Bradyrhizobium diazoefficiens: one gene and its partner. The protein of the gene in region 1 interacts with the protein of each later gene in a pairwise test. Links are inferred from orthologs where the notes say so. Each region holds a gene or a part of one and is shown on either strand. Other genes may lie near its edges. The genes, in order: JJE66_RS10625 and JJE66_RS19510.

Region 1 (15,435 bases):
GCGCACCACGACCGACGATCCGTCGGCGACGATGTCGATCGGGCTCGGCGGATCATATTCGAAGCGGACCTTGCCCGGCTTCTGGATGTAGAAATCGCCCTGCGTCTTGCTGCCGTCGGGGCCGACCTGGACGAAATTCCCGACCAGCGTCGACAGCGACGACAGATAGGCGCTGACCTTGGCCGCCTGCGCCTTCTGGTTCGCATCGAAGGTCTGGAAGATGCTGGTCGGCACGTTGCGGCGCGGATCCGGAATGACCGGATTCGGCGGCGCCTGCGTTGCGCCGGTAATCGACGGCCCCCCCGAGGGCTGAGCATTGTCGCGGCCCTTCGGCGCCGGCTTCGGCACGGGCACGTTTTGCGCGAACGACGCCGCTCGCGCAGACGACGCTACGGTCACCATCGTCGTGGTGACGAGAAGCACGCCCGCCACGCACGCGCACCGCGCAGCGAGAGAGGCAGCGAATCGAATGTCCGGATGTCTGGTCAACGCGTCGTCCTGTGGCTGGGCGTCGTTTTAGCGTGATTTCGGGCAAAAGCAGAGATCGATTTTGCGTGAAAATATCATCCGAGGCGTCGCGCCTCACATATGGCTGTCTTCTTCCTCGACCAAAATCTCGCGCTTGCCGGCGTGATTGGCGGGTCCGACGATGCCTTCCAGTTCCATGCGCTCCATCAGCGATGCGGCGCGGTTATAGCCGATTTGCAGCCGGCGCTGGATGTAGCTGGTCGAGGCCTTGCGGTCGCGTTTCACGATCGCGACAGCCTGCTGGAAGAGGTCGCCGCCGCCATCTCCGCCCATGCCGCTGGCGTCGAACACGGCGCCGCCATCCTCGTCCTCGGTCGGTTCTTCGGCGGTGACCGCTTCGAGATATTCCGGCTGGCCCTGCGTCTTGAGGTGGCGCACCACCTTCTCGACTTCCTCGTCGGACGCAAACGGTCCGTGCACGCGGCTGATGCGGCCGCCGCCCGCCATGTAGAGCATGTCGCCCTGGCCGAGCAGCTGCTCGGCGCCCATCTCGCCCAGGATCGTGCGGCTGTCGATCTTTGAGGTGACCTGGAAGGCGATACGGGTCGGGAAGTTCGCCTTGATGGTGCCGGTGATGACGTCGACCGACGGACGCTGGGTCGCGAGGATCACATGCAGGCCGGCGGCGCGCGCCATCTGCGCGAGGCGCTGCACCGCGCCTTCGATGTCCTTGCCGGCGACCATCATCAGGTCGGCCATTTCGTCGACGATGATGACGATGTAGGGCAGCGGATCGAGCGAGAGCTTCTCTTCCTCGTAGATCGCCTTGCCGGTTTCCTTGTCGAAGCCGGTGTGCACCGTGCGCGTCGGCTCTTCGCCCTTGGCCTTCAACTCGAGCAGGCGCGTGTTGTAGCCGTCGATGTTGCGCACACCGAGCTTGGCCATGTTCTTGTAGCGCTCTTCCATCTCGCGCACGGCCCATTTCAGCGCGACCACCGCCTTCTTCGGATCGGTCACGACCGGGGTGAGCAGATGAGGAATGCCGTCATAGACGCTGAGTTCGAGCATCTTCGGATCGACCATGATCAACCGGCACTGGTCCGGGCGCAGCCGGTAGACCAGACTGAGGATCATGGTGTTGATCGCGACCGACTTGCCCGAGCCGGTGGTGCCGGCGATCAGCATGTGCGGCGTGCGCGCGAGATCGATGATGACGGGGTCGCCGCCGATGGTCTTGCCGAGGCAGAGCGGCAGCTTCGCGACTGTGTCGATCGTCTCCTTCGCGACCAGCAGCTCGCGCAGATAGACCTTTTCACGATGCGCGTTCGGCAGTTCGATGCCGATGGCATTGCGGCCGGGCACGACGGCGACGCGCGCCGACAACGCGCTCATGGAGCGGGCGATGTCGTCGGCGAGGCCGATCACGCGCGAGGATTTGATACCGGGCGCCGGCTCCAGCTCGTACAGCGTGACCACGGGACCCGGATTGGCCTTCACGATTTCGCCGCGCACGCCGAAATCCTGCAGCACGCCTTCGAGCGCGCGCGAATTGGCTTCCAGTTCAGCCTTGCTGAGCGGCTGGCGATCGCCGGCCTTGGGCGCGGCCAGCACGGACACGGACGGAAGCTCGAACTTGTCGGAGGATTTCTTGGACGCCGCCTTCGGAGCGGCCTTTTTGCGCGGGGCACGCGCGGCCGGCTCCTCCTCTTCCTCCTCGTCTTCCTCTTCTTCGTGCTCGTCCTCGTAATCCTCGTCCTCGGATCGCGGCGAGATCGAGGGCGCGGCGCGGCCGCCGAGATTGGGTTCCTGACGGCTGAACGTAGTGGCCTTGGTCTTTGGTCCGCTTGAGACCAGCGAGCGGTAAGCGGCGCCGAACAACCAGATCAGCCGCGCCTTGGTGCTCATCAGAGCGTGGAACAGCCAGCCCAGCGAGACCGAGCCGCGATCGCTCTCCTCGTCCTCGTCGAGCGGCTTGTCGTCGTCCTCGATCTCTGCGAGCTCTGCGTCATGCTCGCGTGCGCCGAGCCCGCAGGCGATCAGAAAGGTCGCGGCCAGCGCGACGAACAGGATGGCACCGAGCACCAGACGATAGATTGCGCCGGGCGGCCCGAAGATCACAGCGGGCGCCCGCACCAGCGCGTCGCCGACCACACCGCCGAGTCCGGTCGGCAGCGGCCAGGCGCCGCCATGCGGCCAGCAGCTGACAAAGCCTGCCGCGATCACCGTGCAGAGAATCCAGCAGCCGAGCCGCAGCGCCTCGCGGTCGAACGGACGGTGGGTCATCATGCGCCAGCCCCACACCGCGACCGTCAGGATCAGCATGATCGCGCCGAGCCCGAGGATCTGCATCGCGAGATCGGCGCCGATCGCACCGGCATAACCGAGAATGTTACGGATCGGCCGCGAGGTCGCGTGGCTGAGGCTCGGGTCTTGCACCGACCAGGTCATCAGCGCGGCGGACGCTGTGCCTGACAGCGCGATCAGGCCGAAGCCGGTGAGCTCGCGCACGCGCCGGCTCAACGCCTCGCGGATCGATGGCGGCAGATGGCCGACCAGGGGAATGACACGTTCGATTGCCGACATGCTCATGGGCCCGCCTAACCCAGAGTTTCGACCAGCCGGTGCAGCGCCTGCGCCGTGGTCTCACTGTCCTGCACCAGAGCCAGGCGAATGTAGCCGGCACCGGGATTGAAGCCGTCGGGTTGAAGCCGCGCCAGATAGGAACCGGGCACCACGCGCACGCCGGCTTCCCTAAAGAGTTTGAGGCACACCGATACGTCGTCGCCGATCTCGGATGTGTTCAGCCAGACGCAGAAGCCGGCGTCGGGCCGGCGATAGCCGTAACGATTGCCGATGATCTGGTCGGCGAGATCGAATTTGAGCCGGTAGAGCCTGCGGTTCTCCTCGACATGCGCTTCGTCGCCATAGGCAACGGTCGCGACATGCTGGAGCGGCACCGGCACCTGGGGCGCTGCGATGTTGCGCAGCTCGAGGAACATGCCGATGAAATTCTTGTCGCCGGCGGCGAAGCCGACGCGCAGACCCGGCAGGTTCGAGCGCTTCGACAGCGACTGGAACGCAACCACGCGGGTGAAATCGGGGCCTGCGCATTCGAGCGCACTACCCGGCGCTTCGCGGGTGTAGATCTCGGAGTAGCACTCGTCGCTGAGGATCACGAAGCCATAGCGGTCGGCGAGTTGCTTCAGCCGCTTGAAATAGTCCGGCTTGGCGACCGAGCCTTGTGGATTCGCGGGAGAAGCCAGATAGAACGCCACCGTGCGCGCCAGCGTCGCTTCGTCGATCGCATCGAGATCGGGCAGGAAACCGTTTTCGACGGTGGTCGGCAGATAGATCGGCTCGCAGGCCGCCGCGCCAGCGCCAGCGCCATAGACCGGGTAGAACGGGTTCGGCATCAGGATCGCAGGCTTGCCGGGACGCGGGCCGACATAACGTGCCGCCGCGATCGCGGCGAGGAACAGACCCTCGCGGCTGCCATTGAGGACGAGAATCTCGCTCTCGGGGTCGAGCGACCGCGGCAGCTTGAAGCGCGACGACAGCCAGGCGCTTGCTGCTTTGCGGAACGGGTCGGTCCCCTTGTTTGCGGGGTAACGGCCGAAATCGGCGATGTGCTTGGCCAGCACCGGGCCGACGAAGTCGGGCACCGGATGCTGGGGCTCGCCAACCGCAAGCGAAATCAAGGGCTTGCCAGGCTGATGCGGCGCCAACAGCTCGTTCAACCGGACGAAAGGCGAGCGTTCACTGTCGGAGCTTCCACCGGCTAGCGGCGCACGGGATGAAGCGGTCATGGCCATTCTGGGCGCCAGCACTCTTGGAACAGCCGATCGCACCAAGGCGCCGGCGGGAAATGGTTCAGTTCACCATAGATAGGGCGAGGTTAAGACGCGATTAACCATCGGTCGGCGGGTCCGTCCAGAGCGGAATAGTTGGACCAGATAACAGCGGGACGGCTCTTACCTCTCCCGCTTGCAAGCGGAAGAGGGAGCGCGCTGCCCTAGTGGCCCGATCCGATCTTCAGTGCCCCGGCACTCTCTCAAAAGCCGGCTTGCCCGCGGGGATCTGGTGGAATTCCTGCTTGTCGCACGTGAAGATCGCCAATTGCGGATGGAACTGTTTGGGCTCGTCGAGCGTGCCGACCTTGAGGACCGCGGCTGGCAGTCCCGGAACCTTCGTCACCAGATGGGTGCCACGCTCGGCACAGAATTCACGCGTCACGGTGCGTTCGAGGTCTTTGCGGGTGAACTGCTTGGGGTGGCCGGTGATGTAGCTGAAGCCGGCCGCCGGCATCGCGATGAACGTGTTGGGCGCGCCGCCCGAAATATACTGGCACTCGCGGCAGTGACATTGGGCCTGCATCATCGGATCGCCCTCGGCGACGTAGCACACTTCACCGCAATAGCATCCACCTTCCAAACGCATGACGACCTCCCGATTGTTTTTCGTTGTGGTCGATATTTCTGCGCCGGTCGCTTGGAATGGCAATCCTTTTCCTTTGCGCGAGCGGACGAAAGAGATACCGCCGCGCAACAATCCTGCGGCAGCTATCTCCTGGCAAGCCCGCAGCCGCTGAACCTTCGGCTGTGCCAGCATCCGCTGCTCATGCACTCTGCTTCCAACCGTGGGCACAAGGTTGAAGCGCAATTCGCGCCGCCGGAGACACATGCCGTGACGCACCTGCCTCGCATCACCGAGCAGCTCAGCCCGCCACCGGTCTGCCTGGCTTTTGCACCTTCGCGCTGTTCGGGCGAAACCACGGCGGTCTTGTCGTCGGGCTTGGTGGCTCGTTTTGGATCGGCATGAGGCGGACTTGTATCCGGGCTTTGCGATCCCAGCTTCGACAATTCCATCCGGCAGGGGCGCGCCGTCTCGGTGCGAACGCCGGCTCCGCTCGCGTCCTTCAGCGCGAGAACGATCTTGTACTGAAAGGGACTGCCGGGGGGGCGGCGCAACGGGTCGTTTTCGGCAAAGAGACCCTTGACTATGATGCTGGCGCTGCCATCGGCCTCGATCCTTCCGTCAAAGACGAACGAGCCGGGCTTACCCTCGTCGCCAAAGACGGCGTGAAGCACTCCATCCTTGATCGGCAGGGCGTATTGGTAATAGCCCTCCAGAAATGGTGGCTTGCTGTCGCAGGTTTCCTTGCCGATCCAGGTTCCGTCGAACGCGGTGGTGCGCTTTTCGTCGTCTGCGGATTTTGCCAGCGCCGCGATGCGCGATCTTGCGAGGTCGGCGAACGCGCAGGCCGGGAAGCGCACGAGGTGATCCTTGAAGGCGGCAAGCGTGCCGAGGGTTTCCGTGCTTCGCCAATGGCCTCCCGCATCCGCGCAGGGATCGGACTGGGGCGCTGTTGGGGCCGCGGCCGCCGTCTCGGGCTTGCCGTTCAGGTAGTACTCGCCAAAGAACGACAAAGAGAGCTCGGGCACCTGCGTGCCCTTGGTGCGCCGGTAGACGCCGGCGCTGATGGTCTGAAACACCGTATTGACGTTGTCCCTGTCGCGGATGTGCTCGATGAACGCGCTGGTGTAGGGACTGTTGCGGCCGTCGCCGTCATCGGCGGTCCGCCCGGACTGGGTCGCATAGGAGATGATTGTGCCGTCCGGGCTCTCCATCTTGGCGAGCCCGCGTGCCACGGTCACGCTGCGGCCCTGCCCCACGTTACGCCGCAGCTCGTCGGCAAATGGATTGTCGCGGCAGGCGTCGAGCACGAGGATTCGCAGGTTCTTCGCCTGCTGCAGATCCGCAAGGATCTCATCGGCGCGCACCAGGCGCCGCAAGTCGACTTCGTCGCGGACCACGGCATCGACGGGCACGAGGTAATTGACGCCGCCGAATTGGAGTGCGTGCCCGCTGTAATAGAACAGGGCAACGTCGGCGCCGCGGGCCTCACGCGCAAAGCGAAGGACGGTCTCCTGCATCACGGCCTGGTCGAGATCGGTCGCGACCAGAGGATCGAATCCGGCGCGTTTCAGGGCCGCCCCGACATCCGCCGCATCGTTGGTCGGATTGGGTAGCGCGGGAACGTTCCTGTAGGCGCCGTTGCCGATCACCAGGGCGACGCGCTTGTCGGCATGAGCGTCGAGCGCCGGCAGGACAACCGACAGGAAGCAAAAGGCCAGGAATTGCACTAGACGCATGAAAGTCTGCTCCAGATCGGGAGCATGATAGTCGCCGACTCTGACATTTTGCAATTTTGACTTACGGCGGCCCCCGCTGCTGGGTCGGCGCGGCGCCGCACAAAAAGAAAGGGGCTCCAGCTTGCGCTGGAGCCCCTCAACGGTCGGGGCATTGCCGGGTATGTGCCCAAACCGTAGTTGTGGGCGCGATCCCGGATGAGACCGCGTCCGGGAGGAGAGGTTACATGTTGTAGGCGCGCTCGGTGTGCTCGGTGATGTCGAGACCTTCACGTTCGGTCTCGACATTGGCGCGGAGGCCAACGATCACATCGACGACCTTGTAGAGGATCGCCGAACCGACGCCCGACCACACCAGCGTGGTGCAGACGGCCTCGATCTGGGAGATCATCTGCGCCGCGAAGTCGTAATCGGCAACCTTGGGCGGGATCGCGGTGTAGTCGATGATGCCCGCACCACCGAGAGCCGGATTGACCAGGATGCCGGTGCCGAGGGCGCCGACGATGCCGCCGATGCAGTGCACGCCGAACACGTCGAGCGAGTCGTCGTAGCCGAGCGCGTTCTTCACGACGGTGCAGAAGAACAGGCAGACCACGCCGACCACGAGGCCGAGGACGATCGCACCCATCACGCCGGAGAAGCCGGCGGCAGGCGTGACGGCCACGAGGCCCGCGACAGCGCCGGAGATGACGCCGAGCACCGACGGGTGACCCTTGATGATCCACTCCGCGAACATCCACGACAGCGCGGCGGCTGCGGTGGCGACGAAGGAGTTGGTCATGGCGAGCGCAGCGCCGCCGTTGGCTTCGAGGTTGGAGCCGGCATTGAAGCCGAACCAGCCGACCCAGAGCAGCGAGGCGCCGATCATCGACATGGTCAGCGAGTGCGGAGCCATCAGCTCCTTGCCGTAACCGGTGCGCTTGCCGATCAGCAGAGCGCCGACGAGACCTGCAATGCCGGCGTTGATGTGCACCACGGTGCCGCCAGCGAAGTCGATCGCGCCCTTCTTGAAGATCCAGCCGGCGTCGGCGTTGATCTCGTCGAGCTTGGCCTGAGCCGCGGTCTTCGCCGCACCATCAGCCGCCGCAGCCAGAGCCTTGGCCGCATCCTGGATCGCGTCCGGGCCGGGCCAGTACCAGACCATGTGCGCGATCGGGAAGTAGATCAGCGTGACCCAGAGCGGGATGAACAGGGCGATCGCCGAGAACTTCATGCGCTCGGCGAAGGCGCCGACGATGAGGGCGGGCGTGATCGCCGCGAAGGTCATCTGGAAGCAGACATAGACGAGCTCCGAGATATTGGCGTCGACCGAGAAGGTCGCGGCCTTCGAGTCGGTGGTGACGCCCATCATGAAGGCCTTGGAGAAGCCGCCGATGAAGTCGGAACCGCCGGTGAAGGCGAGGCTGTAGCCGTACACGGCCCAGATCACGGTGACGACGCAGACGGTGTAGAACACCTGCATCAGGACCGAGAGCATGTTCTTGGAGCGAACGAGGCCGCCGTAGAACAGCGCGAGACCCGGGATCGTCATCAACAGCACGAGCACTGTCGATGTCAGCATCCAGGCGTTGTCTCCCTTGTTGACCGTTGGCTCGGCATAGGCTGCGGTCGCAGCGAACAGGCCGACTGCGAGAGCCGCCAATCCCGCGCCATAGGGACGCTTAAACGTCATTTCATTTACTCCTGATTGAATTTTGGTTGAGCGCGAAATCAAAGGGCCGCAGCGTCGGCCTCGCCGGTGCGGATGCGGACCGCATGGTCGAGGTTGATGACGAAGATCTTGCCGTCGCCGATCTGTCCGGTTTTCGCGGCGGACGTGATGGCGTCGATGGTCTTGTCGACCTGGTCGGAGGCGACAGCGACCTCGATCTTGATCTTGGGCAGGAAGCTCACGGCATATTCGGCGCCGCGATAGATTTCCGTGTGGCCTTTCTGACGGCCATATCCCTTGACTTCCGTCACCGTGAGACCGTGAACGCCAATGGCGGTCAGGGCGTCCCGGACTTCTTCCAGCTTGAATGGCTTGATAATCGCCATAACAATTTTCATGGGTCCTATCCCCGCTTGGGCCCGGTCCGGACGTGGCCGGGCGTTTCTCGACTGGTTCGCCACGAGGGAGAAGTTCACTACGCGGGCACAGCCACGCCCTCTAGAATCAAATGCCGTGCCAGATCGAGTCTGTTGGCTAACGGACTATGAAAACGGGTGTTTTCGCGTTTGACGGGTACCGCGCTGCAGTGCGCCATTACGTCGCGCTCAATCCATGGTCAGGCCTGAGCAAAAATGAGGCACGACAGGCTGCCGACACAATGCTGCTCACGTGTCGGGCAGTCAAAAGGTATCTAATTAAGGGGAGATGCGTCGCCGCCCTGCGAAATATCGAGCCCTTCGCGCTTGTGCTCACGAGATGCGCGCAACCAACCAGCCGGGCGCGGCGGGGGCTTGCCGCGCGGGATCCGGCTGAGGACCGTCAGGCGGCGTCGCGCACTGCAAAGACCCGGTCGATCAATCCCCATTCGACCCCTTGCTGCGCGGTCATGAAGTGGTCGCGGTCCAGGGTCCGTTCCACCTCCGCCTCGGAGCGTCCGCAATGCTGCGCATAGAGCCGGGTGATACGCCGCTTGGTTTCCTGCATCTCGGTGGCATGGATCAGGATGTCGGACGCCTGGCCCTGAAAGCCGCCGAGCGGCTGATGCACGTGGAGGCTTGCATTCGGCAGCGCGGCGCGGTGACCGGGTTCGCCGGCCATCAGCAGGAACGAGCCCATCGAGCGCGCGGTGCCCATGCACAGCGTATGAACCGGCGCCTTGATGAACTGCATGGTGTCGTACATCGCAAGGCCAGAGGTGACCACGCCGCCGTAGGAATTGATGTAGAGATTGATCGGCTTGTGCGGATTCTCCGCCTCGAGGAACAGCAGCTGCGCGCAGACGAGGCCCGACATCGCGTCATTGACCTCGCCGTTGAGGAAGATGATGCGCTCGCGCAGCAGCCGCGAGTAGATGTCGAAGGATCGTTCGCCGCGGGCGGATTGTTCGACGACCATAGGGACGAGCTGAAGCATGTCGCGCATCGGCGACCTCCATGTCTACAGGTGATAGAAGTCTCGTTGCGTCAGGCCGCTGCGCGCATCAGGCAGCAATTGCTGTTGGCCGGCTGCGGCAGTTTCGCGCTGATGTCGCAGGCTTGCTGGATGATGCGAAAGCGGGTGCCGCCGTCCTCGTTCGGTTCGATCCGGAAGATGACATGGCTCTCGCGAAACGGCGGTTCGGAATCGCGAAGCCGATAGCGCACCTCTTCGCCAGGGATCGATGATTCCGGCTCGGCGCCCGCAAGATCGCAATCCGGCAGCCAGCGCTCGCGCAATTCAGGAATGGTCACGGCGCGCCAGACCTTTGTCGGTGGTGCATCGAATTCATATTCGAGCACCAAATCTGTTTCGAGCACGAGGGCTTCGTCGGCGGGATCAGGCTTCACTGCATCGCTCATTGATCCATATCCTTCAAGAGGTCGGCGAGGGCTTCCATGCGCTTGGGCCAATAGGCGCGATAGCGCGCAAGCCACGTCCCGATGGCAACAATTCCGTCCGGGTCGACTTCGTAGTTCACAAAGCGGCCCTGCCGCTGTTCGCGCACCAGGCCTGCCGCGCGCAGCACCGAAAGATGCTGCGACATCGCCGGCTGGCTGATCTCCAGTCCGTCGCGCAAGGCGCTGGCATTCAGGCTTCCGCCAGCGAGCTTCTCAAAGACTTTTCGGCGGGTCGGGTCGGCCAGCGCCTTGAAGATGTCGGCTTTGATCATGACAACACATAAGCACATGCTTATGTGTTGCGCAAGCCTTTTACTGAAGGGCTTCACCGTGCTGCGAGATATCGAGCCCCTCGAGCTCGTGCTCACGCGAGACGCGCAATGGCACGAACAGGCCGACCAGCTTGAGCAGCACGTAACTCACGCCCGCCGACCAGACGAAGGTGACGGCGACGCCGTAGAGCTGGATCAGCAGCTGCTGCGGATGGCCTTCGATCAGGCCGGCCGTGCCGCCGATCGCGCTGGTCGCGAACACGCCGGCGAGCAGCGTGCCGGTCAGCCCGCCGATGCCGTGAACGCCGAACACGTCGAGCGAATCGTCGTAGTCGAAGCGGTGCTTCAGCCAGGTGCAGGCCCAGTAGCAGATCACACCGGCGGCGATGCCGATGACGATGCCGTGCCATGGCGCGACGAAGCCGGAGGCCGGCGTGATGGTGCCGAGGCCGGCCACCGCGCCCGAGATCATGCCGAGCACGGAGGGCTTGCGCCGTGTCGACCATTCGATCGCGCCCCAGGTCAGCGCGCCCGAGCAGGCCGCGAGATGGGTCGCGATGATCGCCATCACCGCGCGCGAATTGGCAGCACCGGCCGAGCCGCCGTTGAAGCCGAACCAGCCGACCCACAACAGGCCGGTGCCCATCACGGCGAGCGAGAGATCGAAGGGCGAAAGATTTTCGGTGCCGTAGCCGTGACGTCGCCCCATCACCTTCGCCGCCACGAGGCCGCCGGTGCCGGCCGACAGATGCACGACGAGGCCGCCGGCGAAATCCAGCACGCCCATGCTGTTGAGGAAGCCGCCGCCCCACACCCAATGCGCCAGTGGAATGTAGACGAAGATGAACCAGGCGACGGAGAACAAGAGGTAGGCGGAGAACCGCATCCGGTCGGCCACGGAGCCCGCGACCAGCGCCACCGTGATGATCGCAAACGTCATCTGGTACAGCATGAACAGCGCTTCCGGGATCGTCTTCGCGGCCGGGTTGACACTGTCCATGGTCATGCCGGCGAGGAACCAGCGGTCGAGCGAGCCGATCCACGGGCCGTCGCCGACGAAGCACAGCGAATAGCCGAACGCGACCCAGAGGATGGAGATGATCGTCACCGCGGCTAGGCTCTGCGCCATGGTCGCGAGCACGTTCTTCTTGCGCACCATGCCGGAATAGAACAGCGCCAGTCCCGGGATCGTCATCATCAGCACCAGCGCGGTGGCGACGATCATCCAGGCGGTGTCGGCAGTGTTGATTTCTGAACTCGCGGCGTGTGCCGGCGATACCATGATGGACGCAAGTCCGATCGGCGCAGCCATAGCGGCTACGCGGCGCAACGATCCCGCCATGTCATTTCCCCCAGCATCAAAATTACGTCGCACGCTATGGCGTCGTTGCCCGGTGCGATCGAAGAAGGCTTATTTGAGCTTTAGAGCGCGTCGCTGTCGGTTTCGCCGGTGCGGATGCGCAGCGCGTGGTCGATCGGCGTGACGAAGATCTTGCCGTCGCCAATCTGTCCAGTGCGCGCGGACGCGGTGATCACGCCGACCGCCTTCTCGGCGATGTCGGAGGCGACCGCGATCTCGATCCGCAGCTTGGGCAGGAAGTTTACGACATATTCCGCGCCGCGATAGATCTCGGTATGGCCCTTCTGGCGGCCATAGCCCTTCACCTCGGTCACCGTCATGCCGTGGACGCCGATCGCCGTCAGAGCCTGGCGGACCTCATCGAGCTTGAAGGGTTTGATGATCGCGACGACGAGTTTCATGGTCAGGCCTATTCCCCCGGGATGCGCTGCGCCGCATGTCCCCGGCGCCGCGTCAATCTGGCATCTTTCCGGGCAAATGGCATAAAAAACTTGCAGTTTGAAGCGGAAAAACGTTTGGCCAAGGGCGGCCATGTGAACGGCCGCCTCTGTACAGGGCAAAGGTTCATCCTTCACAATGCATTTTTGGCATGGATGCGGTGAACCCGCGCCTGCCGGGCGGTACAAAAGTATTTTGGGGGGCGTGTCATGGCGAGTTGGTTCTATGCATCCGAGGGCAAGCAGCAGGGGCCCTATCCGGAGGAGCAATTCCGCGACCTGATCGCCCAGGGCGTCGTACGCCCCGATACGCTGGTGTGGTCCGAGGGCATGGCCGGCTGGCAGAAGGCCGCCGAAATTCCCGGTATGATTGGCGGGGCTGGTGGGCCACCGATGATGCCGGACGGCGGCCCGCCGATGATGAGCGGTGGTGGCTATACCGGTGCCGGGAGTGCTGCCGGTGGATCGCTGTCGGTCGATTTCGGCATCCTCGAGTTCACCTGGCGATCGCTCGTGTTGCTGATCGGCTCGTGCTTTATCATCCCGATTCCGTGGCTGTTCGTCTGGTACACGCAATGGATCGTGTCCTGCGTGAAGGTTCCGGGACGGCCGAACCTCTCTTTCACCGGCAACGCCATGGCGATCGTGCCCTGGTTCTTCGGCTTCATCGTTCTGGCGATTGTGATCGGCTACACCGGCATCCAGGTGTTGAGCACCGCGCTCTATATCGTCCAGATCGTTCTCTACTGGCTGCTGCTCAAATGGATGGTCGCGAACATGGCCTCCAAAGGGCAGCCGCTCGGTCTCAGCTTCGCCGGCTCGGTGTGGGGCTATATCGGCTGGAACCTGCTGTTCGCGATCTCCCTCATCACCATCATCGGATGGGCCTGGGTCGCCGCAGCCCAGCTGCGCTGGATGTGCCGCAACGTTCAGGGAACGCGACGCGAGATCATCTTCATGGGCAGCGGGCTCGGGATTCTCTGGCGCGGAATCGTGGCGGCGATCCTGTGCGGCTTCATCATCCCGATTCCGTGGGTCTATCGCTGGATCATGAACTGGTTCGCATCGCAGACCGAGCTGGCGCCGCGCGGTTCGATGTAAACACGCGCCGAAAAGCCTAAGCGCGATTCATCGCGCTTAGGTGATCAGCTCCGCCGCTCGCGCACCGAGCCTTCCTGCGCCACCGACGCCACCAGCGTGCCGTCGGGCTTGAAGATCGAGCCGCGGGTCAGGCCGCGGCCGCCTTGCGCGCTCGGCGAATCCTGCGCGTAGAGCAGCCATTCGTCGGCGCGGAACGGGCGGTGAAACCACATGGCATGGTCGAGGCTCGCCGGCATCATGCGCTTGTCGAACAGCGTGCGGCCGTAGCGCGCCATGATCGCATCGAGCAGCGAGAAGTCCGACGCATAGGCGAGCGCGCACATGTGCAGCGCCGGATCGTCCGGCAGCGTCGCGGCGGTCTTGATCCAGACATGAATGCGGCCGTCCTCGATCCTCTCACCGAAGTAACGGCCGAGCTCCACCGGGCGCAGCTCGATCGGGCGATCGGACTCGTAATAGCGGCGGATGAAGTCGGGCATCTCGCGGAACATCGGCTGCTTCGCCACCTCCTCCGCCGTGAGCTTTTCCGGCGGCGGCACGTCCGGCATTTTCTCCTGGTGATCGAACGCAGTCTCTTCCTCGGCATGGAACGACACCATGATCGAGAAGATCGCGTTGCCGTGCTGGATCGCGGTGACGCGGCGCGTCGAATAGCTCTTGCCGTCGCGCAGGCGCTCGACCTGGTAGATGATCGGGATCTGCGGATCGCCTGGCAGGATGAAATAGCAATGCAGCGAATGCGGCAGCCGCCCCTCGACGGTGCGGCAGGCCGCCACCATCGCCTGTCCGATCACCTGCCCGCCGAACACCCGCTGCCAGCTCGTCTTCGGGCTGTTGCCCCGGAACAAATTCACCTCGAGCTGCTCGAGGTCGAGGAGCGCGATCAGGTCGATCAGGCCTTTGGACATGGATTGAACTTTCTTGGGTTGAACTTTCCTGCCGTCGTCTCGGGCCTCGCTCCCGCGAGGCGCCCTGGAATGACACATAGTAGTTCTTGGGGGCGCTTTGCCCTTGTTTCACCGCACTGTTTCGCCCACCTCAAGTCTGCTAGCAAGACCAAGAGTTAGACGGGAATTTTGGTATGTCTGTACAGGGTGGCATTGTCATTGGTGGCGGCGCATTCGCTGGCCTGGCGCTGGCGCTGGCGCTGCGCCAGGGGCTCGGGCCTGAGATTCCCGTCATCGTCGCCGATCCCGCCCTCGCGACACGGCCGAGCCACGATCCCCGCGCAACCGCGATCGTCGCGGCCTGCCGCCGGTTGTTCGAGGCGCTCGGTGCCTGGGACGACGTCAAGGCCGAGGCCCAGCCGATTCTCGACATGGTCGTCACCGATTCCAAGCTGGAGGACGCCACCCGTCCGGCGTTCCTGAACTTCGCCGGCGATGTCGCGCCGGGCGAGCCTTTTGCGCATATGGTCGAGAACCGCCATCTGATCGATGCGCTCGTTGTCCGCGCCGAAGCAGCGGGGGTCGAGCTCCGCGCCACCATCGTTGCCTCTTACGACGCAAGCGCCGATGGCGTTGACGTGACCCTCGGCGATGGTAGCAAGATCGCCGCGAGCCTTTTGATCGCAGCTGACGGTGCGAAGTCGAAACTGCGCGAGCGCGCCGGCATCGCCACTCATGGCTGGGAGTACGATCAATCCGGCATCGTCGTCACCGTCGGCCACGAGCGCGATCACGAAGGCCGCGCCGAAGAACACTTTTTGCCCGCGGGTCCATTCGCGATCCTGCCTCTCACCGGCAAGCGGTCGTCGCTGGTGTGGACCGAGCGCCGCAGCGAGGCTGCGCGCATCGTTGCTCTGAGCGAAGAAGAATTTCACAGCGAGCTCGAGCAGCGCTTCGGGCTGCATCTCGGCGAGGTGAAGGCGCTCGACAAGCCGCGCGCGTTCCCGCTGTCCTATTTCGTGGCGCGCTCCTTCATCGCCGAGCGCCTGGCGCTGGTCGGCGATTCCGCCCATGTCATTCATCCCATCGCCGGACAGGGCCTCAACATGGGCCTGAAGGACGTCGCTGCACTGGCCGAGGTCGTGGTCGATGCCGCGCGGCTCGGCATGGATCTCGGCGGCGCCGATGTGCTCGAGCGCTACCAGCGCTGGCGCCGCTTCGACACCATGGCGA
Region 2 (15,738 bases), on another replicon or contig:
CTCCAAGGCGATCGGCACGCTCGGCCATGTCAGCCGTGTCGGCGACCATCTCGTCGTGGTCGAGAACACGCCAGAGCGCCATAACATGGTCGTGTGCACGCTGTGCTCCTGCTACCCCTGGGAGATGCTGGGGCTGCCGCCGGTCTGGTACAAGGCCTCGCCCTACCGCTCGCGCGCGGTGAAGGACCCGCGCGGCGTGCTCGCCGATTTCAACGTCACGCTGCCGAAAGACACGGAAATCCGGGTGTGGGATTCCACGGCCGAGACGCGCTTCCTGGTGCTGCCGATGCGCCCCGAAGGCACTGAAGGCTGGGGCGAGGAGCAGCTTGCCGAGCTCGTCACGCGCGATTCCATGATCGGCACCGGCTTTGCCAGGACGCCCGGAGCGCCGTCGTGAACGGCGTGCACGACATGGGCGGCATGGATGGGTTCGGCAAAGTCGAGCCCGAGCCGAACGAGCCGATGTTCCATGTGGACTGGGAAGCGCGCGTGCTGGCCATGGTGCGCGCGATGGGCGCCGCCGGTGCCTTCAACATCGACACCTCGCGCTTCTACCGCGAGACGCTGCCGCCGCATGTTTATCTCTCCAGCTCCTATTACAAGAAATGGTTCCTCGGCCTCGAGGAGATGCTGATCGAGAAGGGCTATCTCACCAGACAGGAGATCGCCGCCGGCCACGCGATGCAAGCCCCGAAAGCGCTCAAACACGGCAAGTTCGACCTCAACCAGGTCGAACGCATCATGGTGCGCGGCAAGTTCGCCCGCCCTGCCCCTGCACCCGCCAAATTCAACATCGGCGACCGCGTACGGGCTAAGAACATCCATCCGACCACACACACAAGGCTGCCGCGCTACGTGCGCGGCCATCTCGGTGTGGTCGAGCTGAACCATGGCTGCCACGTGTTTCCGGATTCGGCGGCGATGGAGCTCGGCGAAAATCCGCAATGGCTCTACACGGTCGTGTTCGAGGGACGCGATCTCTGGGGCACGGACGGCGATCCGACCCTGAAGGTCTCGATCGACGCGTTCGAGCCCTATCTGGATCTTGCGTAATGAGCAGCAGCGCTGCTGCCGCCGCGACGGCCGCCATACCGAGCATTCCACGCGACGACGAGGGTCCGGTGTTCCGCGCGCCTTGGGAAGCCCATGCCTTCGCCATGGCGCTGACGCTGCACGACCGCGGCGTCTTTACCTGGCCGGAATGGGCTGCGGCGCTCGCCTCCGAGATCAAACGCGCGCAGGCCGCCGGCGACCCTGACACGGGCGAGACCTACTATCTGCACTGGCTCGCCACGCTGGAAGGCTTGGTCGCAAGCAAGGGCGTCGCGTCGATGGACACGCTGCACCGCTATCGCGACGCCTGGGACCATGCGGCGGACAGGACGCCACACGGCAAGCCGATCGAGCTGAAGGTCGAGGATTTTCGGTAAGCTGCCTCCACACACTCCGTCATTGCGAGCGTAGCGAAGCAATCCAGAATCCCTCCGCAGAGACAGTCTGGATTGCTTCGTCGCAAGAGCTCCTCGCTATGACGGGGGAGAGAGACGCGCCTACCTTCCCGCCACATACTCCCGCCACCCGTTCGCGCGCAGGCTGCACGCCGGGCACTCCCCGCAGCCATAGCCCCAATCATGCCGCGCGCCGCGTTCACCGAGATAGCAGGTGTGCGACTGCTCGCGGATGAGGTCGACGAGCCCATCACCGCCGAGGTCGTGCGCCAGTTTCCACGTCGCCGCCTTGTCGATCCACATCAACGGCGTATGCAGTTCGAATTGTCTCGCCATGCCGAGCGAGAGCGCGGCCTGCATGGCGCGGATGGTGTCGTCACGGCAGTCGGGATAGCCGGAATAGTCGGTCTCGCACATGCCCCCGACGATATCCGTGATGCCGCGCCGGTAGGCCAGCGCCGCGGCAAACGTCAGGAACACCAGATTGCGGCCGGGCACGAACGTGTTGGGCAGCCCGTCCGCGCCCATCGCGATCGCAACGTCACGCGTCAGCGCGGTCTCGGACACCGCTGCAAGCGTTGGGATCGACAGCGTATGGCTCTCGCCGAGTTTTGCCGCCCAATCGGCGCGCAGGCTCTTGATGCCGTCGAACAACTGCTCGCGGCAGTCGAGCTCGACGGCGTGGCGTTGCCCGTAGTCGAAGCCGAGCGTCTCCACCCGCGCAAACCGGCTCAGCGCCCAAGCGAGACAGGTGGTGGAATCCTGGCCGCCGGAGAACAGCACCAGCGCGGTTTGTGATGAAAATGCGTCACTCATGGCCCGCGCTTTAGCACTGCGGAACGTATCAGCCAATCAGTGGAAATCGACCTGTTCCGCATGCCGGTGCTGGGAACGGCGGGCCGCTTTTGGCATAAGGTTCTGGACCCAGGAGACTGCCCCGCAATGACCCCTTCCCGCGACATTTCCCGCCTGATCGAGATCATGGCGGCGCTGCGCACGCCTGTGACCGGCTGCCCCTGGGACCTCGAGCAGAATTTTGCGACCATCGCGCCTTACACGATCGAGGAAGCCCATGAGGTGGTCGACGCCATCGACCGCGGCGATCTCGACGACCTTCGCGAAGAGCTTGGCGATCTGCTGTTGCAGGTGGTGTTCCACGCCCAGATGGCTTCGGAGCAAAACGCCTTTGCATTCGGCGACGTCGTCGAAGCCATCACGCGAAAAATGATCCGGCGCCATCCGCATGTCTTCGCCGACAAGGAGGGCAACCTCGCCTCCTCCCACGTCAAGGAAGTCTGGGACCGCATCAAGGCCGAGGAGAAAGCCGAGCGCGCCGCGCGCCGGCCGCCCGAAGCGATCCCAACGCACAAATCTCTGCTCGCGGGCGTGAAGGCCGGCCAGCCCGCGCTGACCCGGGCCATGGAGCTGCAGCGCAAGGCCTCCACCGTCGGCTTCGATTGGAACGACCCACGCGCGGTGCTGACAAAAATCCGCGAGGAAGCCGACGAGATCGAGGCCGCGCTGGACCGCAACGACAAGCAAGAGATCGCAGAGGAAACTGGCGATCTGATGTTCGCCCTCGTCAACCTCGCCCGCCATGTCGATGCGGATCCGGAAGCCGCGTTGCGTGCGACCAACGCCAAGTTCGAACGGCGTTTTGCCTATATCGAACGAGCGCTGGAGGCGCAGGGGCGGACGCTGGAGCAGGCCTCGCTGGCGGAGATGGACGCACTGTGGAACGAGGCGAAGGGTGCGCCCGGGCCTGCTCAAACGCGGACCGATACGACGACGAGGGCGTGACGTGGACATCAGGCAGGACGATCCGACGGCCCCTTATGTCGCCGACTTGCTCGCGCATCATCTGCGAGAGCTGCAGAGTGTGATGGGCGAGCACGCGCAGGCACTCGATGCGAGCGGTCTTTCGGCTTCGGAAGTGACGTTCTGGACGGCTTGGCAGGGCGGTGTGCTGCTTGGATTTGGTGCTCTGAAACAGCTGGATGACACGCATGGCGAAGTGAAGTCGATGCGCGCGGCTCCCTCTGCGCGGGGCACCGGTGTCGGGCGCAGCATTCTCCAGCACATCATCGCAGAAGGCCGCAGGCGCGGATATGCGCGTCTCAGCCTGGAAACCGGCACGGCGCCGCTGCACGTTCCGGCCGTCGCGCTGTACCGCAGCGTCGGCTTCGGACCGTGCGAGCCGTTCGCCGACTATCAGGCGAGCCCGCACAACCAGTTCATGAGCCTCGACCTGTCCAATTGAGCTCTCTCAGCTTGCTGGCGGAAGCTTGAGCAAAGCAGAGAACAGAACTGCAAATCGCTAACTGCAACAGGATCGCTCGCCCTGTTTCGGCGGGCACCGCACCGTTCCATAGGAGCAGAACACGCAGCAGTCGCCCGGCTTCGGCCGCAGGCGCGAGCCGCAGCCCTTGCAATCATAGAAGTATTGGCACGCGTCCGAGGGCATGGTCTCGGCCGACTGATGGCCGCATTCCGGGCAAGTGAGAATTGATGCCAATTCCATCTGCGTCGTTCCCGTCGAGCCGGTCACGCCACGCGCGGCACGGCGTCGAACCGGTTCACCACGATATCCCGCTTGGTCTCGTCCACCCGCACGGTCATGTCGAAGCGGCCGTCGTGCAGCTCTTTCACCAGCACCTCGGCATTGCGGTGCAGCCAGGAGATGCCGGCGCCGTCGGCAGCGTCGATGGAGAGATCGAGCGTGGTGCGTTTGGCGGCTAGCCGTTCCTCGATCATGGCGAGCAGCGCCTCGATCCCCTCGCCCGACACGGCCGAGACCAGCATGGCCGGATGATCTTCCGGTCTGCGCGCGGCGATGTTCAGGAGATTTTCGCGTTGCTCCGCATCGTAACGGTCGATCTTGTTCCAGACCTCGATGATGCGGCCGCTATCGTCGGGATTGATGCCGAGCTGGCGCAACACCGCATCGACGTCGCTCTGCTGCGCTTCCGCGTCCTCGTGCGAGATGTCGCGGACATGCAGGATGACGTCGGCTTCCAGCACCTCCTCCAGCGTGGCGCGGAAGGCGGCGACGAGCTGGGTCGGCAGGTTGGAGATGAAGCCGACGGTGTCCGACAGCATCGCCTTGCCGCCATGCGGCAGGGTCAGCGCGCGCAGCGTCGGGTCGAGGGTGGCAAACAGCATGTCGGCGGCCTGCACGTCGGCGCGGGTCAGGCGATTGAACAGCGTCGACTTGCCGGCATTGGTGTAGCCGACCAGCGCGACCACGCGATACGGCACGCGCTGGCGGCCGGCGCGATGCAGCCGCCGCGTCGCCTGCACCTTCTTCAACTCGCTTTCGAGCTTGGAGATGCGTTCCTGGATCAGGCGGCGGTCGGCTTCGATCTGCGTCTCGCCCGGACCGCCCATGAATCCGAACCCGCCGCGCTGGCGTTCGAGATGGGTCCATGAGCGCACGAGGCGCGAGCGCTGGTAGTTGAGATGGGCGAGCTCGACCTGAAGCGAGCCTTCCTTGGTCTTGGCGCGGCGGCCGAAGATTTCCAGAATGAGCCCGGTGCGATCGAGCACCTTGGCGTTCAACTCCTTCTCGAGGTTGCGCTGCTGGATCGGCGCCAGCGCGCAATCCATCACCACGAGCTCGACGTCGAGGCTTTTGGCCAGAGCAGCGATCTCCTCGACCTTGCCCTTGCCGATGTAAGTGGCCGGGCGGATCTGGCTGATCGGTGCGATGATGGCATCCGCAACGACGAGATCGATCGCGCGCGCGAGGCCGGCGGCTTCATCGAGCCGAGCCTCGGCGTTTCGCAGAACAAGACTCTCCGATTGCGCGTCGGCATTGCCTGCGCGCACCCGCAAATAGGGGCCGATGACCAGCACCCGCCCCGTTTGTTGAGCCCCTGCCGATCGCGGACGATCGGCATCCCCGTCGAAATTCCGGGGTTCCAATCAGGTCACTCTCAAGCCGGCTGATCCTCGCCGCCTTCGAACAGCTGGATCGGAGCGCCCGGCATGATGGTCGAGATCGCATGCTTGTAAACGAGCTGCGAGTGACCGTCGCGCCGAAGCAACAAACAGAAATTGTCGAACCAGGTCACGATGCCCTGGAGCTTCACTCCGTTGACCAGAAAGATCGTCAGTGGCGTCTTGGTTTTGCGAACGTGATTAAGGAAGGTGTCCTGCAGGTTTTGTGCGCGGTCTGCCGCCATTGTTTTTTTCTCGCTTTGAGTTTCTTGTTATTGCGCCGATTGCGGCCCTGTTTTGAAAATGTGGGCCTTCTTCCGGTTGCCGTCCCTCATGAGATCCCCCTCGGAAGGAACAGCGGTTTGATTAGAGGACAGGTCGGCTTATTAGGCAAGCCGCTTCCGGCGGCAGGGCTCGTCCGATTGCCCCGAAAAACTACGGAAATCGATGATTTTCCTCGCTTATCCCTGATCGTCGGCGCGGGCCGCCGACATCAGCCGACGCCGAGCGCCTTCAGCTTTCGGTGCAGCGCCGAACGTTCCATGCCAACAAATTCGGCCGTACGAGAAATATTTCCTGAGAAACGGCTGATCTGAGCAATCAAATAGTCGCGCTCGAACACTTCGCGGGCCTCCCGCAGCGGCAGGCCCATGATGTGTTCGCCATTGTTGCTGGTCGGCATCGCCGGCACCATCGAGCCGACATCCTGCGGCAGCATATCGGCGGTGATGATCACCTCCGGTCCGCCGGCGGCCAGAATCATGACTCGCTCAACGTTATTGCGGAGTTGGCGCACATTGCCCGGCCAGACATGCGATTGCAGCACCGCCATCGCGTCCTGCCCGATCTGGCGCTTGGGCAGGCCGCTGCCGGCCGAGATCTGCTCCATGAAATAGTCGATCAATTCCGGAATGTCCTCGCGCCGCTCCGACAGCGCGGGCACGCGGATCGGCACCACGGAGAGCCGATGATAGAGATCCTCACGAAAATGACCGGCCGCGATCTCCTCCTCGAGGTTGCGCGCGGTGGAGGAGATGATGCGGACGTCGACCTGCACCTTGGCGGTGCCGCCGACGCGCTGGAACGACTGCTCGACCAGGACGCGCAAGATCTTGTTCTGGGTCTCGCGCGGCATGTCCGCGATCTCGTCGATGAACAGCGTGCCGCCATGGGCTTCCTCGAGCGCGCCCGGCTTGCGCGCATGCTCGCCATTGGACTGCTCGATGCCGAACAGCTCATTCTCCATGCGCTCGGGTGTGATCGCAGCCGCGTTGATCACCACGAATGGGCCGTCGGCGCGACCCGAGGCCGTATGCAGCGTGCGCGCGGTCAGCTCCTTGCCGGCGCCGGCGGGGCCGACGATCAGGATGCGACTGTTGGCTTTCGCCGCGCGCTCGATGGTCTGGCGCAGCTGGTTCATGCTCGGCGAGCGGCCGACGAGCGAGCTCGCGCTTGGCGCGAGTTGCTTCAGCTCCTTCACCTCGCGCTTGAGGCGAGAGTTCTCCAGCGCGCGATTTGCGACCAGGATCAGCCGGTCGGCCTTGAACGGCTTCTCGATGAAGTCATAGGCGCCGCGCTTGATCGCGGCGACCGCGGTCTCGATGTTGCCGTGGCCGGAGATCATCACCACGGGCAGATCGGCGTTGTCCTTCTTGACCTGCTCCAGCAGCTGCAAGCCGTCGAGCTTGGAGCCCTGCAGCCAGATGTCGAGGAAGACCAGATGCGGTCGGCGGTTGGCGATCTCGGCCAGCGCCGAGTCGCTGTCGCGTGCGGTCCGGGTGACAAAACCCTCGTCTTCGAGGATGCCGGCAACGAGATCCCGAATATCGGCCTCATCATCGACAATCAGAATTTCACTTGCCATGGGTCGCGCCTGTCTTGTCAGCTGCCTGTTGAGGCTTCGATCTTCGTTGAATCATTGGTCTTTTCATCCGGCTCTTTGGTTTCGGCCGCCGGCTCATTTGTTTCCTGCGTCTTGACGGAATCCGCAGACGTTTCGTTGATATCCAGGGTGTCGGCCGCCGGCGCCGGCTCGGTCCCGTCGGCGTTCGCAGGCCGACCGGAGATCGCAAAGCGCATCCGCATCCAGGCGCCGCGCTGGCCTTCGCGGAAGTCGGAGGCGTCCTTCAGCTCGATGCGGCCGCCATGGTCTTCCAGCACGCGGCCGACGATGGCCAGGCCCAGGCCAGTGCCCTTGGCGCGCGTGGTCACGTAAGGCTCGAGCAGCCGCGAGCGCGCGACCTTGGGCAAGCCGATGCCGTTGTCGATGACGTCGATCAGCACGTCCTCGCCTTCGCGCGAGACCACGACGTCGATGCGGCCCTTTCCGTTGTCCTTGCCCAATTCTTCCGGCGGGACCTGCTCGATCGCCTCGGTGGCGTTCTTGACGATGTTGGTGACCGCCTGCGAGATCAGCCGCCGATCGAACTGGGCGCGCAGCGGATCTTCCTTGAACTCGGCCTCGATATCGATCTCGGGATGGGCGACCTTCATCAGGAACACCGCCTGCCGCACGGTGTCGGCGACGTCCTCGCCTTCCATCACGGGCTTCGGCATCCGCGCGAAACGCGAGAACTCGTCCACCATGCGGCGGATATCGTCGACCTGGCGCACGATGGTGTCGGTGCACTGCTCAAAGATCTGCTTGTCCTTGGCCTCGGTGATGTCCTTGCCGAACTTGCGGCGGATGCGCTCGGCCGAGAGCTGGATCGGCGTCAGCGGGTTCTTGATCTCGTGGGCGATGCGGCGCGCGACATCGCCCCAGGCCGAGGTGCGCTGCGCCGAAACCAGCTCGGTGATGTCGTCAAGCGTGATGATGTAGCTGTCGTGCGGCTGGTTCTTCTCGGCGCTGACGCGGACCGAGAGGTTGCGTTCCTGCCCGTCGCGCGTGATCGTGATCTGGCCCTGCACGAGGCGCTGGGTCCCTTCCCGCGCCGCCGTCATCATCTCGTCGAGCTCGGGCAGCACGTCGGAGAGCGGATGGCCGAGCGTCTCGGCCTCGGAATGGCCGATCAGCTTCTCGGCGGAGCGGTTGAGGATGCCGACGCTGCCCGAGGTATCGACGCCGATGATGCCGGCGCTCGCAGAGGACAGCACGGCTTCGATGAAGCGGCGGCGGCTGTCGATGAGGTCGCTGGCGTTGACGAGCTCGTCGCGCTGACTGCGCAATTCCTGCGTCATCTTGTTGAAGGTCTCACCCAATTGGGCGAGGTCGCCTTCCGACTGATGCACGGACACCTTCACATTCAGGTCGCCGGTCGAGACCGTGTGGGCCGCGTTCATCAGCCGCCGGATCGGCGCCACCAGCGAGTTGGCGAAGTTCAGCCCGATCAACACCGAGGCCATCAGGATGGTCAGCGCGATCACTGCGAACATCAGCGCAAACGCCACCTGGATGCCGAGCCGGCGTGACTCGATCTGGGCGTATTCGGCAACGCTGACCTCGGTCTGCTTCAGCTGATTGACGACGTTGGGATCAAGCGGCCGCGCGACATAGAGGAAGGTGTCGCTGAAGGCGCGCAGGCGGATCACCGCGGCGACGTAGCTCGCGTCGGGCAGCACCGCGATCTCGGGCTCGGACTCGTTGACGTTGCTGAGGAAGTCCGGCGCCGGCGGCGAATAGGCCAGCCGCATGCCGGTGTCGGCCGATTCCAGGATGTTGGTGTTCTTGTCGATGATCATCGCGCCCGGCAAATTGCGCGAGCCGGCGCTCGACGTTAGCATCTCGCGGAACGAGCGGCGATCCTGGTCGTACAGCGGCCGGGCATGGGCGATGTCGTTGGCCATGCCGATGATGTCGCCGCGGATCAGCTGGGCGTGGTCCTGCATGTAGGCGCGTGCGATCGTCAGCGAGTTCTGGATCACTTCCTTGGTCGGCCCGGAGAACAGCCGGTCGAGGCCGCGCTCGAGGGTGACGTTGGCGACGACGGCGACCAGCACGGCCGGCAGCACGGCGACGATCGAGAACAGGCTGACGATCTGGACATGAAGGCGTGCCGCCGCCCGGCCCCGCCGTCGCGCCAGGATCAACTGCCAGAGCTCGCGGACGATGATCCCGACCAGCAGCAGGATCGTGCCGGCATTGATCAGGTAGAACGAGCGGACAACCTCCGGCGTCGGATCGATACCCGTCAGTCCGGTCAGGACCAGGAAGGTCAGGAAGGCCGACAGCAGCGCCAACGCCACCGCAAACGGCGCAAGCCAGCGCCGCACCGACCAACGCCGGGGCTCTTCCGCTGGGGCCGTGTCAAAGGATGCGGCCGAGGTGTCTGCGCTGGTCATTCCGGCAATGGGGTGCTGAAAACGGGTCCGCGTCGGGCGGATACTGATGTATTCGTACCACATTGTTGCCGAATTGCGACAATTCCGCGGCGCCCCCACTGCGACGGACGCGCGCATCCACAGAGGATGCCGGATCGTGGGCAAATACTCCGGAACGGAATCCGGCCATTCCGGCTTGACCCGGCATGGACAGGTTCTTTCTCGGAATGATGGTGTCGGCGGTGCTGCTGCTGATCGTGGCCTCTGACCTCCTGGTCAATGGCCCAAGCAGGCAGGATCAGACCGCGGAAATGGCCAATATCGAGCCGGTCGCTGCCCGCCTGCTCAGATAGGTGTGGCGCCGGATTCTGCGGCCGGGTGACTGCGGCCGGGTGACCCATTCGAACGTTCCAGCGGAACATTTCAGCCCGATTCGGACTTCTGCTCACCGCGTCAGCCACAAGGGCCAGCGCGATCCGGACAGGCTCAGCTCACCTTTGGTAGGGGGAGCTGAGCCACCGCCGCGCAAACGTCTAGCGTTTGTCGCGAGAAACTAACCCCCGCTCCGATACACTTGGATGTCGAGATCCCGGATCTTCTTCCGCAGCGTGTTGCGGTTGAGCCCAAGCAGGTCGGCGGCGCGGATCTGGTTGCCGCGGGTGGCGGCGAGTGCGGCCGTGAGCAGCGGCACCTCGATCTCTTTCAAGATGCGGTGATAGAGACCCGGCGGCGGCACGCCGTTCGGGAAGCCCTGGAAGTGCGAGGAGAGATAGGCTTCCACCGCACCACCGAGATTGTCGACGCCCTGCTGGGCTGCGGCACCGGGGCTGACCGAGGGCGGTGCGAGCTCGCCGTCGATGACGGAGGCCGTGATCACGTCCTGCGGATAGAGCGCGGCGAGACGCCGCGCCAGGTTTTCCAGCTCGCGCACGTTGCCGGGCCAGCGATGCTGCTTGAGCCGCTCCAGCGCCAGCGAGTCGAGCTTCTTCGGCGGCAGGCCATCCTTCTCGGCGAGCGCGAAGAAGTGACGGATGAGATCCGGCAAATCCTCGATGCGTTCGCGCAACGGCGGCAACCGCAGCGGCACGACGTTGAGGCGGAAGAACAGATCTTCGCGGAACAGACCCTGCTGGATCAGGACGCGCAGATCCTTGTTGGAGGCCGCAACGATCCGCACGTCGGTCTTGATCGGGGTGCGGCCGCCGACGGTGGTGTATTCGCCCTGCTGGAGCACGCGCAGCAGGCGGGTCTGCGCCTCCATCGGCATGTCGCCGATTTCGTCGAGGAACAGCGTGCCGCCCTCGGCTTGCTCGAACCGGCCGGAGGCGCGGGTGTTGGCGCCGGTGAAGGCGCCGCGCTCATGGCCGAACAATTCCGACTCGATGAGATCGCGCGGGATCGCCGCCATGTTGACCGCGACGAACGGGCCGTTGCGGCGCTTGCCGTAATCGTGCAGTGCGCGCGCCACCAATTCCTTGCCGGTGCCGGACTCGCCCGTGATCATCACGGTGAGGTCGGTCTGCATCAGGCGCGCGAGCACGCGATAGATTTCCTGCATCGCCGGCGAACGGCCGACCAGCGGGATCGCCTCCATCTCGGCGTCGTCGTCCGGCGTCGAGACCCGCTCCTTCGGCTCGGCGAGTGCGCGGCCGACGATGGCGATCAGCTCCTTTAGATCGAAGGGCTTTGGCAGATATTCATAGGCGCCGCGCTCGGAGGCGCGGATCGCCGTCATGAAGGTGTTTTGCGCGCTCATGACGATGACCGGCAAATTGGGCCGCATCTTCTTGATCCGCGGCAACAGGTCGAAGGCGTTTTCGTCGGGCATCACCACGTCGGTGATGACGAGATCGCCCTCCCCCTGGCTGACCCAGCGCCACAGCGTCGCGGCATTGCCGGTCAGCCTGACTTCATACCCGGCCCGGGAAAGCGCCTGGTTGAGAACCGTGCGGATGGCGGTATCGTCATCAGCTACGAGAATGCTACCTGCGGGCATTGTTAATCCTCATTTTGCCCCCTGTGATGCAGACGACGACTTCCCGGCAGAGCCGTCGCGACTGCTGTGATCTGCGGGTTTGGCCGATGTGGAATACATCGGCATCAGCACGCGGAAGTTGGTCTTGCGCGGCTGAGACTCGCATTCGATGATGCCCCCGTGATCGCCGACGATCTTGGCGACCAACGCCAGACCGAGCCCGGAGCCTGTCTGCTTGGTGGTCACGAAGGGGTCGAACAGATTGGGCAGAAGATCGTCCGGCACGCCTGGTCCATTGTCCCTCACGCAGAATTCCAGCGGCAGGGATACCCGGGTTTTTTGACCGGGGACTGACAGCCGCACGCCGGGACGAAATGCGGTGGTGAGCTGGATCTCGGCGTCGGGAACGTCGATCAGCGCTTCAGCGGCGTTCTTCACCAGATTGAGGAACACCTGGATCAGCTGGTCCTGGTTCGCCAGCACCGGCGGCAGCGACGGATCGTAGTCCTCGACGAAGCGAATGTTGCGGGCAAAGCCCGACTGCGCCAGTCGCTTCACGTGGTCGAGCACGGAATGGATGTTGACGGGGCCGCGCACCACGGGACGCTCGTCGCCGAACACCTCCATGCGGTCGACCAGCGTGACGATGCGATCGGCCTCGTCGCAGATCAGGCGGGTCAGCATGCGGTCTTCGGAGGACGCCTGCTGCTCGAGCAACTGCGCCGCGCCACGAATGCCGGAGAGCGGGTTCTTGATCTCATGCGCGAGCATGGCTGCCAGCGCGATCACCGAGCGCGCGGCGCTGCGATGGGTGAGCTGCCGGTCCATCTTGTCGGCGATGGATCGCTCCTGGAGCATCACCACGATATGGCCGGGCCGCTCGGTGAGCGGAGCGACATGCAGATCGACCTGGCGGTCGCCGCCCATACGCGGCGTGCCGAGATCGACCTTGTATTCGTTGACCGCCGCGTTCGACGAGCGCACCTGGTCGATCAGTGCCAGCAAGGGGCTGCCGAACGGCACCAGCTCTTTCAGTGACTGGCGCTTCAGGAATTGCGTCGAGATATCGAAGAAGGCCTCGGTCGCGATGTTGGCGCCGACGATCTTGCCGTCCGGCCCGATCAGCAGCACGGGATTGGGCAAGGCATCCAGGATCGCATCGCTGTCGGACGAAACCGGCCGACGATGTTCAGCGGCTGAGCTCATGCAGCAGCGCTCCATGCAAAGTCGTCGAAAGCATCTTGCAGTGACTGGTGAACGAGACGCGGGTCTTCGGAGGTCAGGATCTTCCGGCGCCAGGCTTTCAGCGTTTCGACCGGCGCGCCGCTCGCATCGGCGGCGACATCCAGCGCCCAGCCAAGATGCTTGCGCGCATGCTTGAGCCCGACGCGCAGGCCGTAGAGCGCGCAGACGCCTTCATAGAGCGTGCGGACATAATGGAGCTGCGTCTCGAGCGACGGCGTGGCTTCAGCCGCCCCGCCCTTCAGGCGACGACCGATCTGGCCGGGCAACCAGGGCTGGCCCTGTGCACCACGGCCGATCATCACGGCATCGGCGCCGGAGGCCTGAAGCGCCGCAAGCGCCTTCTCGTAAGACGTGATGTCGCCGTTGACGACGAGCGGAATGGAGATCGCCTCGCGCACCGCGCGGATCGCATCCCAATCGGCCTCGCCCTTGTAGAACTGGCAGCGGGTGCGGCCATGCACGGTGACGAGCATGATGCCGGCGGCTTCCGCGCGGCGCGCCAGCTCCGGCGCGTTACGGCTGCCGTCGTCCCAGCCGAGTCGCATCTTCAACGTCACCGGCACTTTCACGGCCGCAATCGTTGCCTCGATCAGGCTGACGGCGTGATCGAGATCGCGCATCAGGGCCGAGCCCGACTGGCCACCGGTGACGTGGCGGGCCGGACAGCCCATGTTGATATCGATGATGTCGGCGCCCTCGGCCTCGGCGATCCCAGCGCCTTCCGCCATCCAATGCGCCTCGCAGCCGGCGAGCTGGACCACATGCGGCCCAACCCCGGTCGCTTCGCAGCGCAACCGCGACATGCGGTGGCCATTGGCGAGTTCATCGCTCGCCGTCATTTCGGAGACGACCAGACCTGCCCCCAGCTCGGCGGCCAGCCGGCGCACGGGCGAGTCCGTCACCCCCGACATCGGTGCCAGGAAGACCGGGGTAGTGACTTCAATGTCACCTATTTTCAAAGGCTTAGTGCCTGATCCTGCCTGGCCGGTCACAGTGGTCTCGTTGACTGGCAGGGCCTCATCGCGCCTGCCTGACCTATCTTGCGCACAATTCTTGTGCAGTCAAGCGTCATGCCTACAGTTTAGACAGTTCTGCAAATCTTTCAAGTGCAGTGCAGCAAAATGCTGAATCCCACAATCCGGGGAAACCCCCTTTTTTTGCGGGCCTGCCGTGCTAGAGGCATGCCGGCTAATCACCCCACTCCCGACGCTTCCCTTAGCAATTGAATATTTGAGTCCTATGGCGAAATCACAGCGCACCGCAGTCGTTCTTGTCGCGGCCGGACGTGGCCTGCGCGCAGGCGCCGGCGGCCCGAAGCAATATCGTGAGATCGGCGGCGTGCCGGTGATCTTCCGCGCCATGGAAGCCTTCAGCACCCATCCCGATGTGTTCGCGGTGCAGCCGGTGGTGAACCCCGACGACAGCGCGATGTTCACGGCAGCGGTCGCAGGCCTCAAGCACGAGGCACCCACCAATGGCGGCACGACGCGTCAGGCTTCGGTGCTCGCCGGTCTCGAAGCGCTCGCCAAGCACGAGCCCGACATCGTCCTGATCCACGACGCCGCGCGTCCCTTCGTCTCGGCAGGCGTGATCTCGCGCGCGATCGAGGCGGCAAGCCGCACGGGCGCGGCAATCCCCGTCGTCCCCGTGACCGACACCATCAAGGTGACGAGCGAAGACGGCAACGTCGCGGACACGCCGGACCGGGCACGCTTGCGAATCGCCCAGACGCCGCAATCTTTTCGTTTCGATGTCATCCTCGAAGCGCATCGTCGCGCGGCAAAGCAAGGCCGCAGCGATTTTACCGATGATGCCGCGATCGCCGAATGGGCGGGATTGACGGTTGCGACCTTTGAAGGCGATGTTGCCAACATGAAGCTCACCACCCCCGAGGATTTCGTGCGCGAGGAAGCGCGCCTGGCCAGCCTGCTCGGCGATATCAGGACCGGCACGGGCTACGACGTGCACGCCTTCGGCGAGGGCGACCACGTCATGATCTGCGGCGTGCGCGTGCCGCACACCAGGGGCTTTTTGGCGCATTCCGACGGCGATGTCGGCCTTCATGCGCTGGTGGATGCCATCCTCGGCGCGCTCGCCGACGGCGACATCGGCTCGCACTTCCCGCCGAGCAACGCGAAATGGAAGGGCGCCTCCTCCGACCAGTTTTTGAAATACGCCATCGAGCGCGTGACCCTGCGCGGCGGCCGCATCGCCAATCTCGAAGTGACGATGATCTGCGAGCGGCCGAAGATCGGCCCCTTGCGCGACACCATGCGCGCGCGCATCGCCGAGATCTCCGGCGTTGACATCTCCCGCGTCGCGGTGAAGGCGACCACCAGCGAGCGGCTCGGCTTCACCGGCCGCGAGGAAGGCATCGCGGCCACTGCGAGTGCCACCATCCGTCTCCCGTTTAATGAAAAGACTTTCAACGACAAGACTTGGAGCGTCTAGGTCATGGGCGGCAGCGACGCACGCGCCCTCTCCCGCTCGCTGCTCGATTTGTGCCGGATGCGCAAGCTGACGATCGCCACGGCGGAGTCCTGTACCGGCGGCCTCGTCGCCGGAGCCCTGACCGACATCCCCGGCTCTTCTGACGTCATCGACCGCGGCTTCGTCACCTATTCCAACGACGCCAAACGCGCGATGTTAGGGGTCGAGGCCGGCACGCTCACCAATTTCGGCGCCGTCAGCAAGGAGACCGCGATCGCCATGGCGATCGGTGCTCTGGAGCGGGCCGGTGTCGACCTTGCGGTTGCCATCACCGGCATTGCCGGCCCCGGGGGCGCCACCCCCGGCAAGCCGGTTGGGCTGGTGCATTTCGCCGTCGCCGCGCGCGATGGCCGCATCGTTCATCGCGAGCAGCGTTTCGGC

Evidence for each region.
Region 2: the proteins of JJE66_RS10625 (region 1) and JJE66_RS19510 interact in binary tests that used the Escherichia coli proteins (3 or more experiments, as listed by UniProt). The link is inferred for Bradyrhizobium diazoefficiens from one-to-one orthologs.

Annotation. Positions count from the first base shown.
Region 1 is NZ_JAENXS010000001.1:2,253,113-2,268,547, forward strand. What follows is about bases 6,998-9,694. They hold JJE66_RS10625 (P-II family nitrogen regulator), read right to left. Parts: upstream 8,667-9,694; coding sequence 8,328-8,666; downstream 6,998-8,327. Other genes in these bases: JJE66_RS10620 (ammonium transporter), read right to left, coding at 6,998-8,289; JJE66_RS10630 (ATP-dependent Clp protease proteolytic subunit), read right to left, coding at 9,088-9,690. In the rest of the region: JJE66_RS10595 (outer-membrane lipoprotein carrier protein LolA), read right to left, coding at 1-432; JJE66_RS10600 (DNA translocase FtsK), read right to left, coding at 583-3,057; JJE66_RS10605 (aminotransferase class I/II-fold pyridoxal phosphate-dependent enzyme), read right to left, coding at 3,066-4,280; JJE66_RS10610 (GFA family protein), read right to left, coding at 4,501-4,905; JJE66_RS10615 (caspase family protein), read right to left, coding at 5,028-6,890; more of JJE66_RS10620, read right to left, coding at 6,841-6,997; JJE66_RS10635 (SRPBCC domain-containing protein), read right to left, coding at 9,732-10,106; JJE66_RS10640 (helix-turn-helix transcriptional regulator), read right to left, coding at 10,103-10,417; JJE66_RS10645 (ammonium transporter), read right to left, coding at 10,458-11,759; JJE66_RS10650 (P-II family nitrogen regulator), read right to left, coding at 11,840-12,178; JJE66_RS10655 (DUF4339 domain-containing protein), read left to right, coding at 12,425-13,315; tesB (acyl-CoA thioesterase II), read right to left, coding at 13,360-14,223; JJE66_RS10665 (ubiquinone biosynthesis hydroxylase), read left to right, coding at 14,397-15,435. UniProt on the Escherichia coli protein: Involved in the regulation of nitrogen metabolism. Regulates the activity of its targets by protein-protein interaction in response to the nitrogen status of the cell.
Region 2 is NZ_JAENXS010000002.1:566,429-582,166, forward strand. What follows is about bases 10,741-13,740. They hold JJE66_RS19510 (nitrogen regulation protein NR(II)), read right to left. Parts: upstream 12,829-13,740; coding sequence 11,653-12,828; downstream 10,741-11,652. Other genes in these bases: ntrC (nitrogen regulation protein NR(I)), read right to left, coding at 10,741-11,643; dusB (tRNA dihydrouridine synthase DusB), read right to left, coding at 12,825-13,740. Also shown: nthA (nitrile hydratase subunit alpha), read left to right, coding at 1-397; nthB (nitrile hydratase subunit beta), read left to right, coding at 394-1,053; JJE66_RS19460 (nitrile hydratase accessory protein), read left to right, coding at 1,053-1,430; 7-cyano-7-deazaguanine synthase QueC, read right to left, coding at 1,551-2,264; mazG (nucleoside triphosphate pyrophosphohydrolase), read left to right, coding at 2,391-3,248; JJE66_RS19475 (GNAT family N-acetyltransferase), read left to right, coding at 3,250-3,708; JJE66_RS38130 (GDCCVxC domain-containing (seleno)protein), read right to left, coding at 3,766-3,969; GTPase HflX, read right to left, coding at 3,993-5,372; RNA chaperone Hfq, read right to left, coding at 5,384-5,632; JJE66_RS19490 (sigma-54 dependent transcriptional regulator), read right to left, coding at 5,881-7,251; JJE66_RS19495 (PAS domain-containing sensor histidine kinase), read right to left, coding at 7,269-9,668; JJE66_RS19500 (hypothetical protein), read left to right, coding at 9,854-10,000; more of ntrC, read right to left, coding at 10,201-10,740; more of dusB, read right to left, coding at 13,741-13,826; JJE66_RS19520 (bifunctional 2-C-methyl-D-erythritol 4-phosphate cytidylyltransferase/2-C-methyl-D-erythritol 2,4-cyclodiphosphate synthase), read left to right, coding at 14,107-15,318; JJE66_RS19525 (CinA family protein), read left to right, coding at 15,322-15,738.